2 regions of the Limosilactobacillus galli genome follow, and region 1 is predicted to be linked to the other one. Evidence: riboswitches for the same ligand, from Rfam matches in the RefSeq annotation. Region 1 holds a riboswitch; the other holds the start of a gene.

Region 1 (5,554 bases):
CCATGGGCCTGCTTTCCTTACTCCCTGAGCTTCGTGATGAGCAGCGCTTCAAGGATGAGTTCCACTGGGCCCTGGAGGAGGAGAACCCAATCTACCTCTGGAAGGACCAGGAGGATAATCACTTTATTGCGGTGGTAATCTTAGAGTTGGGGACCGACTATGTCTTGCTGCGGCGGATCTCCTTTACACCGAGCGAGCGGTCCGGCCGCAATGTTTACGCCCTTTTGACAGCGATTCATGAGGAATACCTAGATCGGCGATTGATGGGAACCCTAAGTACCCAGCCATTGATTACAACATGGGGGAAGGCTAATGAGTGAGAATGAGACCATGACGGCGGGCCAGCAGCCGACCTTAAAACTAGGCGGCTTTGAGGGGCCCCTTGACCTCCTATTGCACCTGATCCGTGAGGCCAAGATGGATATCTATGACATTAAGATCGCGACGATTACCAGTCAGTACATGGATTACCTCCATCAGATGAAGGCACACCGGTTAGAAATTGCCGGGGAGTACTTTGTGATGGCTTCCACCCTGATGCGGATCAAGAGTCAGCTGCTGCTTCCCCAGGCCCCGCCGCTTGACGATGAGGAACCGGCGGAGGAACCAGTTGATCCACGTCAGGAACTGGTTGACCAGCTGATCGAATACCAGCGCTATAAGAAGGCGGCCGACCATCTCAAGGACAAGGAGAGTTACCGGCAGCAGGAGTACACCCGGCCGGCAATGCGGGTTCCCCGTGACTTGGTGAGTGAACAGGTGGCCCCGGGAGTCAGTCTTGACCAGCTCCAGGCGGCCTTTAGCCAGGTTCTCAAGCGGCACCGCTTTACACAACCCACCGTGGAAACTGTGGTGGCCGAGAAGGTCAGTGTTGCCCAGCAGATGCAGACGGTCTTTGAGAGGGTGACGGCCGGGCCACAGCGCTTTGTCGACCTGCTGGAAAGAGCGATAACCAGGGATGAGCTGGTCACCACCTTTCTCGCGGTTCTGGAACTGGCTAAGCACCAGGCCGTGCATATTGAACAGGCCGGATTGTTCGCCCCAATAATTATTAAGGAAGGTTTGAAGAGTGATGACTACCGAAATAACGAATACCGCCCAGATTGAGGGCCTGCTTTTCATCAGCGGTGATGAGGGAATCACTGTTGGTGACCTGGCCAAGATCACCGGCTTCATGAAAACGGCAATCACTGCGACGCTGGATAAGCTGGCGGAACGCTATGCGGCGGACCCTAATAGTGCTCTTGTCGTTTTGCACAGCGGTCAAACCTACCGCTTGGCCACTAAGCCGGCGCTGGCCCCGGTGATCAAGCAGTACTTTGAGATTCCGCTGACGGTGCCGCTGACCAATGCCTTGCTGGAGGTCCTGGCCATTATTGCCTACCGCCAGCCGATTACCCGTTTGGAGATTGACGAGATTCGGGGCGTACAGAGCTCAGGTTCGCTGCAAAAGCTGATGGCCCGGGGGCTGGTAGATACCCATGGCCGCTTAGATGCCCCTGGCCGGCCATTTCGCTACGTCACAACGGAAAGCTTCCTGGACTACTTTGGCCTGTCATCGCTGGATGACCTGCCGCCATTGCCGGAGCAAGAGGATCTCGACAGTGCTGATCTGAGAGGAGACCTCTTTTTAGCGGCATTCCAGTCCCGGAAGCAAGGAGGAGAAAATTAATGGAGAGACTACAAAAAGTGATGGCCGAAGCGGGGGTTGCCTCGCGGCGGGCCTCTGAGAAGCTGATTCAAAGCGGCCGGGTCCAGGTCAATGGTGAGACGGTCACTGAGCTCGGGACCAAGGTTGGCCGCCGCGACAAGGTGGAGGTTGACGGGGTGCCGATCCACCGTGAGCCACACGTTTACTACCTATTGAATAAGCCCCGCGGGGTTATCTCTAGTGCCCACGATGATAAGGGCCGGAAGACGGTGGTCGATATTCTGCGCGAAGACGAGGTGGAGGAACGGATCTACCCCGTTGGCCGCTTGGACTATGACACCACGGGGATCCTGCTGCTGACCAACGACGGTGCCCTGGCCAACAAGCTGATGCACCCCCGCTTTGAGGTTGCCAAGACCTACATTGCGAAGGTCAAGGGAATTGTTCAAAACGATGAGCTGAAGCGGCTGCGTCTCGGTGTCCGGGTCGATGGCCGCAAGACGAAACCGGCCAAGACCAGGCTGAAGGAAGTTGACCGTCACCACCAGACCAGTCTGGTCCAGCTGACGATCCACGAAGGCCGCTACCACCAGGTCAAGCGGATGTTTGAAGCGGTTGGTCACCCAGTGATCAAATTGCACCGGGAAACGTATGGTTTCTTGAACCTTCAGGGCCTGCAGTCGGGAGAATTCCGTGAACTGCGGCCCGAAGAGGTTACCAAACTGAAACAGCTTTAGTTGAATGATTGGCTATTGCAATATTGCACCGATATAGCAAAAATACAGCAAAAACTACGGAAAAGTATGGAATGGCATGGAATTGAAAGACGCTAAAAACGTTGACACGACGCGGATAAGCCCATATAATAGGAATTGTAAAATTAAAAAAGTTGTCTTCAAGGCGCGGTGAAATTCCCGACCGGCGGTGCAAGCCCGCAACCCACATCACGTGGTTGATCCAGTTGAATCCTGGAGCCGACAGTATAGTCTGGTATATAGAAGAGACTTCTACGTACGTTAACCCTAATTATGTTAGGCGCTGCTGACAGTATTTGTTGGTAGTGCTTTTTTATTTACGGGGCCGACTGAAGGCAATCTCAATGGAGGTTGTTATTATGACAGTGTCGCATTTACGAATTCAACGGTTGGTAGGAATCGCCTGCTTAGGGGCGCTTGCCTTTATCCTGATGTTGTTTGAGTTTCCAATTATCCCCATGGCTTCCTACCTTAAGATCGACTTTTCGGACGTCCCCGTCTTAATCGGGGGCTACCTCTATGGGCCAGTCGGGGGGATTGTAATCGCCGTGATCAAGTGCCTGATCCACGGCATGGTTCGGGGCTTCTCCGTTGGCGAACTGATCGGGCTGCTCGGCGACTTCATCTCGTCGCTGGCCCTCCTGCTGCCGTTCTGTCTGATTTGGCGAAGACGGCCGCAGTGGTCACCAAAAAAGCAGCTCCTGGTTGGAAGCGTTACGGCGACGGTGGTCCTGACCGTGGTGATGTCCCTGCTGAATCTATGGGTCCTGACCCCGCTGTACATGGCGGTTTGGAACTGGAAATCGACCCTGCCGGTTTCTCAGCTGGTCGCCCTCGGGGTCTTGCCGTTTAATATTATCAAGGGCCTGCTGGTCACGGGGATTTTCGCAATTGTTGCGACGCAGTTGAAGCCGTGGCTGACCGCTCGCCGTTATCAATAGGAATGATTGATTAATTAAAAACAAGGGATTGCAGTAAAAGTGATTTTGCTGCGGTCCCTTGTTTCGTGTATTTAAGGTTTGTTTCCGTTTATATCTAGTGAGAGAATGGATAATGAGGTTTTTGCTATGAATTCATACATACTACGTTTCTTTTCTTATCATCAGCCCCGCCGGATCCGGGTAATTGAGAGCTTGCTGACGAACCGGCTGACGGTGTCAAACCTATTTTGGGGCCAGCAGTATGGCCTTTTGCCGTGGCTGGGCGCCGCTCGGCAGCTTCAACGCACCGAATACGATGCGGTGATCAAGGCGTTGGCAGATGAACAACTGATAACTATTGACGATGAGCAGCAGGCGCGGTTGACGGTGAAGGGGGTCCAATGGCAAGAAGCAGAGCAGCCATACCAGCCGCATTTCTTGGATTGGTACTGGCTGACCAATACCAACCAGTTCGGTCAGCGCTTGCTCCTGGGAATGCAGGTGGTTTCGGAATACGCCTACCATAATGCCAAGTACGCTCCGGTGACGGTTGGCTATGGGCACATGTTGGCGGTAAAACGGTGGTTTCGCCAAGCCAACCACCGCCAGCTGGCAGCAGCGGTCTATCGCGACCTCGACCAGCTGACAACCGGCCTGGCGAGCGTCGATCAACGACTGGCGGTGTTTCTGGTTGACGGCTTGGTTGGCCATGATCTGCCGGCGTGGACGAATAACCAGCTGGCCGAGCGTCTGCGCCTTTCGCAAGCGGATATGCTGGCCCTCAACCATGACCTGCTCCTGGGGGTGGCCGCCTACTGCCAGCACGTTCCGGGGCCCCTGCAGGATCTTTTTGGCCCGTTGCTCAACGCTGGCCCGCTCTCCAAGAGTACGGCCGTGACCCTGGAACTTTATCGCCAGGGGGCCGCACTGGAACAGATTGCTGCGCGGCGCCGCTTGAAGTTAAGCACGGTGCGGGAACATCTCTTGGAGGTGGCCATCCTATGCCCAGAGCAGCTGGATTGGAACCAATTGCTGCCGCCTGCCAAACGAGCAGCGTTGGCTAAGCAGTATCCTGATCCGGACGTCACGAGCTGGCATTTTAATTCCGATGAGCAGGATGCAGGGAAGGCCTTCTTTGATTACCGCCTTTTTCAAATTCTTCGGGGGAGGGAACACCATGACTGATTCTGCAGAAATATACCGGTTGTTGCACGAGTACTTCGGTTATGAGCACTTTCGCGCTGGCCAGCAGGAGACGATTGAATCATTATTGGCGGGGCATGATACCCTGGTGGTTCTGCCGACGGGGGCCGGCAAATCGCTATTATACCAGTTGCCTGCTTACTTGCTGCCCGGTGGGGTGGTTATTGTTTCGCCGTTAATCTCTTTAATGCAGGACCAGGTTGATCGCCTCCGGCAGCATGGTGAAAAGCGGGTGGTGATGCTGAGCAGCCAGTTACAGGGCCCGGCGCGTGACCAGGTCTTGCACTCGCTGGCCAGCTTCCGCTTCATCTTTGCTTCACCGGAGATCCTGACTAATCCGGCCGTCCTGGCTGCCCTTTATCGGACGCCGTTAAGCATGATGGTAGTTGACGAGGCCCACTGTATCTCGCAGTGGGGGCCCGACTTTCGTCCCGAGTACTTGCTATTGCGACAGATTCGCCAACGGATCGGCCAGCCGCGGCTGCTGATGCTGACTGCCACCGCGACTCCACGCGTTCGGCGCGATATTCTTAATAAGCTGGGGCTGGATCACAACCAAGTTCACCAGGTGATTCGCTCGGTCAACCGGCCCAATATTTTTCTAGTGGTGAACCGGGTAGCTAACCCGCAGGCTAAGGACGAACGGCTGCTCCAGCTGGTTGCCAGCCTTCCGGGACCGGGGATCATTTACTTCGCTAGTCGGAAACTGGCAACGCAGATGGCCGATTGGCTCCGGGAGCAGACGGGCCTGGTAGTTGCTCCCTATCACGCGGGGATGTCTCCGGTCGATCGCTTCAAGATCCAGCAGCAGTTCATGAATAATCAGGTTCAAATTGTCTGTGCGACGAGCGCCTTCGGGATGGGGGTTGATAAGAATGATATCCGCTATATTATCCACTACCACCTGCCGGCCAATCTGGAAAGCTATATGCAGGAAATTGGCCGGGCCGGTCGTGATGGTCAGCAGAGCGTGGCCATCCTATTGTATGCGCCGGGGGATGAAGGCCTGCCGAGTCAGCTGACGG
Region 2 (5,554 bases), on a different contig from region 1:
TCGCCCTTAATCACGGCCCCCAGGGTCATGATTCCATCAAACTGGCCGCTCGCCAGTAGCCGTTGACTAATAAAAGGAATTTCAAACGCTCCTGGAACATGGTAAACATTGATCTGGTCTGTTGGAACCCCAAACTTTTCCAGGGTTGCCACGGCCCCTTCCATCAGCTGGCGAGTAACGGTGGCGTTAAAGTCAGCGACCACAATGGCAATCTTCAAGTTCTGCTGGTCAAATTTTCCACTAAATTCGTTCATGTTTATGCCTCCAAGTTCAATAGGTGATGAAATTTCTGCTTCTTCGTTTCCAGATATTTGTGATCATGAGCATTCGGTTGGATCTCTAGTGGTAGGCGGTGATTGATGGTAATCCCGTCTAGGCGGAGCTGGTCGATTTTATCCGGATTGTTGGTCAAAAGGTCAATCGTGGTTACGCCAAGCTCTTTAAGCATGTGTGCCGCCGTTTCGTACTTTCGCTCGTCAGGTGCAAAGCCCAGCTGTTCGTTGGCCTCCACGGTATCGTACCCTTCTTCCTGCAGACGGTAGGCCTTGAGCTTATTACGCAGGCCGATTCCCCGGCCCTCCTGCCGTAAGTAGAGGATGACCCCCTGCCCATTCTCCTCAATCCGGCGCATGGCCTCATGGAGCTGGGGACCACAGTCGCACCGCAGGGACCCAAGAACATCACCCGTAAAGCATTCCGAGTGCAGGCGGATCATCACTGGTGCTGATCTTGTCAGATCACCCTTGATTAGGGCTAGGTTGCCACCGGGAAAATAGTGTAAGCGAAAGTTTCCGTAGGTGCTGGGGAGCTTCACTTCTTCGACCGGCCTACTCACCTCGTTTCGCCGGTATTCCTGAAGCTCCTTGATGGTGATAATCGGCAGGCTGTATTCTTCCGCCATCTCGTGGAGTTCCGTGGACCGGGCCATCTCCCCATTCGACTTCAAGATCTCGCAGATATAGGCCACTGGCTCCTCACCCGCCAGCTTGGCCAGGTCAACTGCTGCCTCGGTATGACCGTTACGTTCCAAGACGCCGCCCTCCTTGGCAACTAATGGGAAGATGTGACCGGGCTTGTAGAAATCCTGGTTGGTCGATTTGGGATCCGCCAGGTGGGTAATTGTCCGCCAGCGGTCAAAGGCCGAAATCCCGGTCGTAGTCGAGCGGTGGTCAACACTGATCGTAAAGGCCGTGCCAAACGGGTCCGTGTTATCTGCCGTCATCTGAGGCAGCTGGAGGCGTTTAGCCACTTGCGGCGCCATTGGCACACACATCAGTCCCCGCGCATACTTGGTCATAAAATTGACCTTCGCCGGGGTTGCCTTGCTGGCGAGACCGATCATATCCCCTTCGGCCTCGCGATCCTGATCATCCATCACAATTACCAGCCCACCATTCTTCAGTTGTGCCAGTGCATCCTGGATCTTTTTAACATTCATTATTTCAGCCCCACTTTCATATTTCGCGCAACATACTTACCTAAAATATCAGTCTCCATGTTGACCAAATCGCCGTCCTGCAGCCTATCGAGATTGGTCACCGCCTGGGTATGTGGGATCAGGCCAACACTAAAGCTGGTTTCATCGGCCTGCATCACCGTCAGGCTAACCCCGTTGATAGCGACACTCCCTTGTGAAACCACCTGTCCGCGAAGACGTGCTGGTAACAAGAAGACCAGTTCAATGGCATTTTCGTTCAGTCGACGGTCAATCACCCGGGTAACTTCATCGACGTGTCCCGTCACAATGTGGCCTTCCAGCCGGTCTCCCAGTTTCAGCGAGCGTTCAAGGTTTACCAAATCACCAACTTGCCGTTCCTTAAAAATCGTCTTCATAAAGCTCTGCGGCATCAAGGTAACGGTAAAACCATTATCCACAAACTGTTCGATTGTTAGACAGGTACCGTCGATCGCAATCGAATCGCCAACTACCGCTCTCTTCAAAAAACCACTTGCTTGGGGGACCACTGTCAAACACATCGTCTCCCCAGTTTGCGCCAGCTGGCGGATCTTTCCGGTCGTTCCAATTAGTCCGCTAAACATTTGCTACCATCCTCTCACTTATTCTGATATTGTCATCTAAATGTTCCACCGTAGTCTCGTGCCCCGGATTCTGCCGCGGGTACCAGGCACCGGCTACCCCATGTTCTCCAATCCGCCTTGCGCTCTGGTAAGTCAGCAGTTCATTCACCAGACCACTCTTCAGAAAGGCCCGGTGAACGGTGGGACCACCTTCAACATAGAGGGCCTGCAGACCACGCCGCCCGCATTCCGCCACAACCGCCGGGATATCAGCGTCCGCCTGGTAGATCACCTCGGCGTTACTATCTGCCAGCCGCTCCTTCAATCCGGGATCACTGGTGAAGACCCAGGTAGGGGCGGCGCCGTCTTGTAACAGGGGCAGTGTTGAATACTGCGCCAATCTGCCTCGCCGGTCGAGGACGATCCGCACCGGCGGAAAGCTGGTGGGGGCCGTGGTCAGGAGGGTGGGATTATCAACGATGGCCGTTTGACTGCCGATGACAATCCCGTGAAACCAGGCCCGCTCCTGGTGAACCCGGTCATAAACGGCCTGATTAGTAATCGTAGTTCGCTCGCCGGGAGCCGCAGCCACCTTACCGTCCCGCGAAATTGCCTGCTTAAGGGTGACCCATGGTCGATGTTTCTGAAAATAAAAGTTGTAGTGGGGATTCACCACCGCGGCCTGATCAGCCAAGACTCCCGTTACAACTGCCACCCCACTGTCTCGCAACCGCCGAATTCCTTTCCCGGTCACCAGGGCATGCGGATCGGTCTCCGCAATCACAACCCGCCGAATCCCCGAATCAATAATCAGGTCCGCACACGGTGGCTGTTTCCCATAGTGGCTGCAGGGCTCTAAGGTCACATACAGAGTTGTGCCCCGCAGTTGGTCCGCCGACAGCTTTTTGATCGCGTTCCGTTCCGCGTGCACACCGCCGAACTCGTGGGTGTACCCCGTCGCCAGGAGCTGGTCGCCCTTGACGACCACGGCCCCGACCCGGGGATTCTGCCAGGTCGTATAGTCGGCCCGCCTTGCCTGGGCAATTGCTAAACGCATCCATTTTTCATCACTTTGCATCTATCTTCCCTTCCCAACAAAAAAGCTCCGAGAATATTTCTCGGGGCTTTTTCATCCTAGTTCTAGTGCGGCTTTAAAAATAAAACCCGGATAACAAACAATTATCCGGGGTCATTAACAATATTTAAAAACACTACTAGCGTTCCTAGTATATTAAATTTCTTCTCCCATCCAGACTTTAACTGTCGGTACCAGACTCACACTGGTTCAACCGCTAATCATAATGATCAGCGGGTCACGGACTCCAAGATTAACTTGTTACCGTCGGTTGGGAATTTCACCCTGCCCCGAAGAAATATATTCGATTTATTTTAAGAATACTATCTAACTTATCATTTGTAAAGGACTTCACTTAACCATTTTCAGCCAGCGGTGCGTCAACGCCCACTGTAACAGCCAGATCAGGCCAGCACAAACCAGCGTCAAAGCCATCGTTAGCAGGGTTCCCCAGAGGATTGGAACGACCTGCTGGTTTTGCAGGCCATCGAAGAGCAGCTGACCGAGCCCCCCGGCATTGATCGTGGCGGCAATCGTGGTCATCGCCATCGTCGACGCCAGGGCCACCTGGATGCCGCTGAAGATCGCCGGCAGGGCCAGGGGCAGCTGAACCTTGGTGAAGGTCTGCCACCGGGTCATTCCCATCCCGTGCGCCACCTCGACCAGGGCCGGGTCCACCCCCTGGATTCCGGTAATGAAGGACCGCAAGAGGATGTACTCACAGTAAACCGTCAAGACGATCACCGCCGTCCGCATTCCCAGTCCGGAGAAGGGCAGCAGGAGAGCGAAGAAGGCAAAGCTGGGGATCGAGTACAGTAAGGAGAAAAAGTAGACTAGGCCGTTCAGCCAGTTCCGGCGGCGCAGAAAGACCAGGACTAGCACCATCGCCACCAGCAAAGCAATCAACAGTGATAACAAGACCATCTGGGCGTGCTGGCCGACCTCCTGCAGCATCTCGGTGGAATTCATCTGCCAATACTCAATCATGGGCCCGCCCCCATAACTGCTCATTCTGCTGGACGGTTCCCAGCAGTTCCTTGACGAAAGCCGTTGCCGGGTGGGTGACCACTTCCTCAGGGGTCGCAAACTGTTCGATCTGGCCGTCATGCATCACCATCACCCGCTGGCCAAGGAAGAGGGCCTCGTTGATGTCGTGGGTGACAAAGAGGAAGGTCTTATTAGCCAGACTATCGTGGATCCGCTTAATCTCCCGCTGCAGCTCCAGCCGGGTCAGGGCATCCAGCGCCCCAAACGGTTCATCAAACAGGACATAGGGCGGGTTGGTCGCCAGGGCCCGGGCCACGCCGACCCGCTGCTGCTGACCGCCCGACAGCTGGCTGGGGTAACGGTCCGCAAAGCTATCTGGGTCGAGCTGGACCAGTTGGAGGAGCTCTGTTACACGTGAAACAATCTTCTCATGCGGCCAATTCAGCATCTTCGGAACCACCCCGATATTTTGGGCAATCGTCATGTGCGGGAAGAGGCCGATCTGCTGAACCACATAGCCGATGTGCCGGCGCAGGTTAACCAGGTCTTGGTCAGCCAGCTTCTTGCCCCCGATCAGGATCTCCCCGGCACTCGGTTTCAGGAGCCCGTTGACCATCTTAAGGAGGGTCGTCTTCCCGCTCCCCGAGGAACCAAGGATGGTGACAAACTCTCCCTCCTGGACGGTGAAGGAGAGGTCCGGGATGACCAAGTTGTCACCGAAGCTTTTTTGGACGTACTTAAATTGAATACTTGTTTTGGTCATTGCGTTGTACCTTCCTAATCAAAAAATCAAAACCGAGCATTGATAACAGCGAAAGCAGGGCCACACTAACCCCACCGATCACGACGTAGGACATATCGTACAGGCCCAGGCCGGTGAAGATCAACGTCCCCAGGCCGCCGGCGCCGATGTAGGTAGCCAAGGTTGCACTGGCGATAATTTCGACCAGGGCCAGCTTGATTCCGTTCAGGATATAGGGCATCGCCAGCGGAACCTCGATCTGCCGCCGCAGCTGTCGCCGGTCCATTCCCAACGCCAGCCCCACCTCCTTGTAGGTAGGGCTGACCTCGTTAAAACCGAGGATGGTGTTGATCATCAACGGTGGCAAGGCCAGGACTACCAGGGCGATCAGGGCTGGCACCACCCCGGTCCCGATAAATGGGATCAACAGGAATAACAGGGCCAGGCTGGGGATGATCCGCAGTACCTGGGCGAAGGCGGTGCAAAAACTGGCCACCGCCTTAACCCGGGAGCCAAGGTAGCCCAGTGGCAAGGCGATCACCATCGCAATGGCCAGCGCGCTGATGCTCAGCAGGATGTGCTGGCCGACATATTGCCAGTACTGGCCGCTGTCTGTTTGAAAATAATGAATAATCTGTGCTAACAAGGGTTGCCTCCTGATACAAATAAAGCTGTGACCTGTTTATCACAGCTTCCTGACAATTTACTTCATGTTCTTATTATACCAATTC

Evidence for each region. Region 1 has a riboswitch for FMN ahead of QOS10_RS01500 (ECF transporter S component). Riboswitches for the same ligand answer to the same signal wherever they lie in the genome.
Region 2: another riboswitch for FMN. It lies ahead of ribD (bifunctional diaminohydroxyphosphoribosylaminopyrimidine deaminase/5-amino-6-(5-phosphoribosylamino)uracil reductase RibD); the one in region 1 lies ahead of QOS10_RS01500 (ECF transporter S component).

Annotation. Positions count from the first base shown of each region.
Region 1 is NZ_CANCWK010000003.1:74,955-80,508, reverse strand. It holds gene QOS10_RS01520 (reductase) at 1-320, shown strand, start outside; gene QOS10_RS01515 (segregation and condensation protein A) at 313-1,107, shown strand; gene scpB (SMC-Scp complex subunit ScpB) at 1,085-1,672, shown strand; gene QOS10_RS01505 (pseudouridine synthase) at 1,672-2,388, shown strand; FMN riboswitch at 2,539-2,658, shown strand; gene QOS10_RS01500 (ECF transporter S component) at 2,766-3,347, shown strand; gene QOS10_RS01495 (helix-turn-helix domain-containing protein) at 3,474-4,511, shown strand; gene QOS10_RS01490 (RecQ family ATP-dependent DNA helicase) at 4,504-5,554, shown strand, end outside.
Region 2 is NZ_CANCWK010000008.1:14,838-20,391, forward strand. It holds gene ribH (6,7-dimethyl-8-ribityllumazine synthase) at 1-254, opposite strand, end outside; gene ribB (3,4-dihydroxy-2-butanone-4-phosphate synthase) at 257-1,438, opposite strand; gene QOS10_RS03065 (riboflavin synthase) at 1,438-2,040, opposite strand; gene ribD (bifunctional diaminohydroxyphosphoribosylaminopyrimidine deaminase/5-amino-6-(5-phosphoribosylamino)uracil reductase RibD) at 2,033-3,097, opposite strand; FMN riboswitch at 3,253-3,396, opposite strand; gene QOS10_RS03075 (ABC transporter permease) at 3,446-4,081, opposite strand; gene QOS10_RS03080 (ABC transporter ATP-binding protein) at 4,074-4,844, opposite strand; gene QOS10_RS03085 (ABC transporter permease) at 4,819-5,469, opposite strand; gene QOS10_RS03090 (glycine betaine ABC transporter substrate-binding protein) at 5,527-5,554, opposite strand, start outside.